DNA from 2 places in the Oceanospirillum sp. genome. Region 2 is predicted to be linked to the other one. Evidence: predicted binding sites of a transcription regulator. Region 2 holds the regulator's gene; the other holds the start of a gene.

Region 1 (2,184 bases), on a different contig from region 2:
CTGGCTCATTCTCTGGTGAGTCCCCGTGGCTGACTTTGGCGCTGTGAGTATCCGGAGATCTCTCTGCATATAGGGTCTCAGGCTGATCTGCAGGAGCGTTTGCTTCGTGGGTGACGTTTGCGTCATCAGCCGTATCGCTTTCAGCGCTTGTAGCGGCCGCTTCGGATTCCTTATCGTGTTTTAGATTGAGCGGGTCTTTGTTTTTAAACCACTGGCGCAGCTCGGCAGCGGCATCTGCCGCCAGTTCTGGTGCGTCGGCATAGTTCAGATCATAGTCATCCATGCCGTCGCGGATGTTGAACTCTGGTTTCAGAAACATCGCTTTGAGCGCTTGTTTGCGTAGGGCCTGGCTAACGCCTTCGCTGAAAAAAGCGCTGACATTGCTGTTGCCATCGATACCGGCAACATCCGGCATATCGTCATCGGAAAGAGGCTTGTCCGTTTCGGTATCCGTTTGTGCCGTCGGTTTATCCGGGATGGCACCAGCTTGCCCGTCCGCTGCGCTGGGGGCGGGCTGGGCTTCTGTGGTCACGGTGTTATCAAAGGCCGATGGCTCTGATGCGTGCGGAGTCGAATCCGACGAGGGCTGATAGGAGGTTGCTGTTTTCTGCGGAGAGGCATCGGTCGCGTTTTTGTCACCAGCGGCCTGTTTCAGCGCTGCTTCTTCCTCGATGACCTGTTGTTTACGTTGTGCCCAGCGGGAAAAGAAACCCTTGTCGCTCACGGTTTGCCTCCTGTTTCTACAAACGTGTTGTCACTCTGGCAGCTGTTTCCAGCGTTTGATGTCTCCTTGCCTTTATCCTTTTTTTCACCGGCGTAGCGTTTCTTTCTTTTTTCTTCGATCAGTTCGCCATGCTCGGTAATAAAGGCTTCGATCCAGCACTGAAGCGCTTCTGGCATCGGGTATTCCAGAACCTTCTGCTCGCCATCCAGCCAGGACGCGGCCAGATCCTGGCAGGCGGTAATCTGCATCGGCAGCCACTCGTCGCCCTCACTGTCATCACAGAGGACAAACAGATGGGGCACAACGGAGTTAAGATTAAAGCGGTAGGCGCTGCGCTCATCCCGATGCAGCTCCAGTGGTAGCCAGGTCAAGGGGTTGCCATTGGCGCTTTGCTCTTTTTGGCCTTTTGCCGGAGCGCTCTCCTGGGGTTCCGGCCAGATCTGATCGATCTGCCACTCCTGCAGAATCCAGCGGCCGGAGCGCAGTTCCAGAGGTGAGAGCTCAATACCCAGTAGCTTTGTATTCTTTGAATCCGTCATTGGAAAATCCCTTCCGGTTGCAGTGAAAGATCGATGGGCTGATATCGATGTTGTCGGTGTCAGCCGTCATCTTTGGGATAGCCTTCGTTCAGATTAGACCGTCTGGCGCACTTTGTTAGCGTTTACAGTCTCTGTGCTGGTTTTTACGGTATCTGTGGCAGGGCTGATCCCTCTAAAGCTTGAGATAAGGCAAATAGCAAGCCAGTGGTGCCGGGTAATGCAGGGTGAAAAACGGAGGAAAGCTCTGAGGAGGCCTTGCGTTAGGGGTCGTGTTTATCAACATCGCGGATCGCAGGTAAAAAAATGCCCGCAGTCATTCAGATGGTGTCTGATGAGCTGCGGGCCCCAGAAAGGCTCTGGTTATACCGATTTAATAACCTGAAAACAGGTTGCTCGGAGGTGTAAGAAGGTTACCGCGATTGGGTTGGGTTACGCCCGATCCTGCATATCAAAAGGATCGGGTAAAAAAGCGCCGTCTCGGAACTCCGAAAAACCTGAAGAAACTCATTCCTTAGGCCGGCGCATAACAACCCCAAGATTATCCGGTACATGGCAGCTGACGGGATCGACTTACGATGTGTGCAGGGTGACCCCGTCAAGGCCGGATAACTCCTCTCTGGAGTGCAAGCAAGGTGCCATCTTTTTTGGTGACAATTGACGGGCTGGATCGCAAAAATACTCAGAAAAAATGAGGTTTTTAAACATAATGGGACAACTTGGGGCAGTGTTACTGTCCCGTTGTTTCCTAATGACTGTTTGCGGTGAGTGCTATTCTGACCCGGTCAATACCGGGTATACGCAGGCCGAAGACGCATCAGGACAGGGGCTGGCAGGTTACCGGGTCATTAATCCTTAAATGCCCGGGTAAACAGATGCTTCTCTGAGCCCGGTGCAGGTATGTATAGCGCTGCCGGCCTGCCT
Region 2 (2,184 bases):
AAGTCGATCATTCGCCAGCTGAAAGCGCGAAATATCGGAGTACTGATCACGGATCACAATGTCCGGGAAACCTTGGATATCTGTGAAAAAGCCTATATCGTCAGTGCAGGGCAGATTATCGCTGAAGGCGATGCCGCCAACATCATGGACAACCAGCAGGTACGGGATGTCTATCTCGGCCATGAGTTCAAGTTATAACCACTTTGGGAATAAGCCGTAATCTATGAAACCGGCCTTACAGCTTAAAATTGGTCAGAGTCTGACCATGACACCTCAACTGCAGCAGGCGATACGCCTGTTGCAGCTATCGACTCTCGATTTACAGCAGGAGATTCAGGAAGCCCTTGAATCTAATCCTATGCTGGAGCTTGAAGACGAGTTTAATTCAGCAAATGATGCCACTGAAGCAAACTCAGATTCCGAGAGCAACAAAGAGGACCAGAGCAAATCCGAAAGTGAATCTGCCAGCAGTAATGAAAGTCAGGATGCTGAGCTGGAAAACTATACCGCAACAGCGGAAGACAGCTGGCAGGATTCGATCCCTGAAGACCTACCAGTGGACAGTGGCTGGGATGATGTCTATCAGGAAAGCCTCTATACTCAATCATCAGCCCCAAGTGATGATGACGGTTCCTATCTTGAGCAGCGCGGCATCATCACAGAAACGCTGCAGGACCATCTGCTCTGGCAATTAAACCTGTCAGGCCTGCCGGAATGCGATCGGCTGATCGCAGAAGCGATCATCGACAGTATTGATCCTGATGGCTACCTCTCGTCCCCGATCGAAGAGATCTATGAAGGCCTGCAAAGCCGACCTGAGTTCCAGAATAAAGAATACGAGCTTGAGATAGAGGACGTTCAGGCCGTTCAGGGATATATTCAGCACCTTGATCCGATTGGTTGTGCCGTTAAAGACCTGCAGGAGTGCCTGCTCGTTCAGCTGGAGCCTCTGGATGCTAACGCCTTCCTGCTGGAAAAAACCCGTAAACTGATCACCCTGCATCTCGACCTTCTGGGTAGTCGTGATTTCGCACAGCTTATGCGTCGTCTGAGAGTTAAAGAACCTGAGCTTCAGGATATCATTGAGCTGATCCGTAGCCTGAACCCTAAACCTGGGTCTTCTATTTCGACAGAACATGCTGAGTACATTGCACCGGATCTTTTTGTTACCCGTGAAGAGGATCACTGGAAAGTCGACCTGAACCCGGATATAGCCCCCAAAATTCGTATTCATGGTGCTTATTCTGGTCTGATCAAGCGGGCCGACAACAGCCGGGATAACACCTTTATGAAAAACCAGCTTCAGGAAGCACGCTGGTTCCTGAAGAGTCTTCATAGCCGCAACGAGACATTACTCAAGGTTGGCATTGAGATTGTGAAGCGCCAGCAGGCATTTCTTGAAATTGGTGAAGAAGGCATGAAACCACTGGTCCTGCATGACATTGCAGATGCCATCGGCATGCATGAATCCACCATCTCCCGGGTAACGACGCAGAAATATATCCATACCCCCCGGGGTATTTTTGAACTTAAGTACTTTTTCTCCAGTCATGTCGGTACTACCGCAGGTGGTGAAGCATCCTCGACCGCAATTCGGGCTATGATTAAGAAAATGATTGCCGATGAACCACCGAGGAAACCTTTCAGCGACAGTAAGTTGGCCAATATGTTGGCTGAGCAGGGAATTAAGGTCGCCAGACGGACCGTCGCCAAGTACCGCGAAGCGATGAATATCCCCCCGTCGAACGAACGTAAGAAATTGATTTAAAATCAATTTAGAAAAAACGCTTTGCAAATACCTGAAAAACGATACAATCAAAATTGCAAGACCGCGAATAATAAGGAGCTATTTATGCAATTGAATATTACCGGTCAACACCTGGAATTAACTGAAGCTCTGCAAGAGTACGTTTCTACCAAGTTTGAGCGTCTTGAGCGTCACGTTGATAACATCACTAACGTACAGGTTGTTCTCAAGCTGGAAAAAGAGCGTCAGATTGCTGAAGCAACTCTGCACGTAGCCGGCGCAGATCTGCATGCCACCGCAGAAGCTGAAGATATGTATGCATCTATTGATATGCTGACGGATAAAATCGATCGCCAGCTGATCAAACACAAAGAAAAGGCCCAAGCCCGTAAACAGGGTGCGGCAGCCCGCTAATTATTGAGCATAACTGATATCCA

Evidence for each region. The regulator sigma-54, encoded in region 2, starts transcription at its own class of promoters, with help from an activator protein. The targets are predictions, from matches to a motif close to TGGCACNNNNNTTGCTNT.
Region 1: AC4GL5_RS13160 (DUF3305 domain-containing protein) is a predicted target of sigma-54. The motif match lies at 1,450-1,467, and genes of this name have one in related genera.

The regions. Positions count from the first base shown of each region.
Region 1 is NZ_CEYNZH010000034.1:22,293-24,476, forward strand. It holds gene AC4GL5_RS13155 (DUF3306 domain-containing protein) at 1-724, opposite strand, end outside; gene AC4GL5_RS13160 (DUF3305 domain-containing protein) at 721-1,263, opposite strand; gene AC4GL5_RS13165 (NrtR DNA-binding winged helix domain-containing protein) at 2,109-2,184, opposite strand, start outside.
Region 2 is NZ_CEYNZH010000010.1:65,787-67,970, forward strand. It holds gene lptB (LPS export ABC transporter ATP-binding protein) at 1-198, shown strand, start outside; gene AC4GL5_RS06685 (RNA polymerase factor sigma-54) at 224-1,768, shown strand; gene hpf (ribosome hibernation promoting factor) at 1,853-2,161, shown strand; gene ptsN (PTS IIA-like nitrogen regulatory protein PtsN) at 2,184-2,184, shown strand, end outside.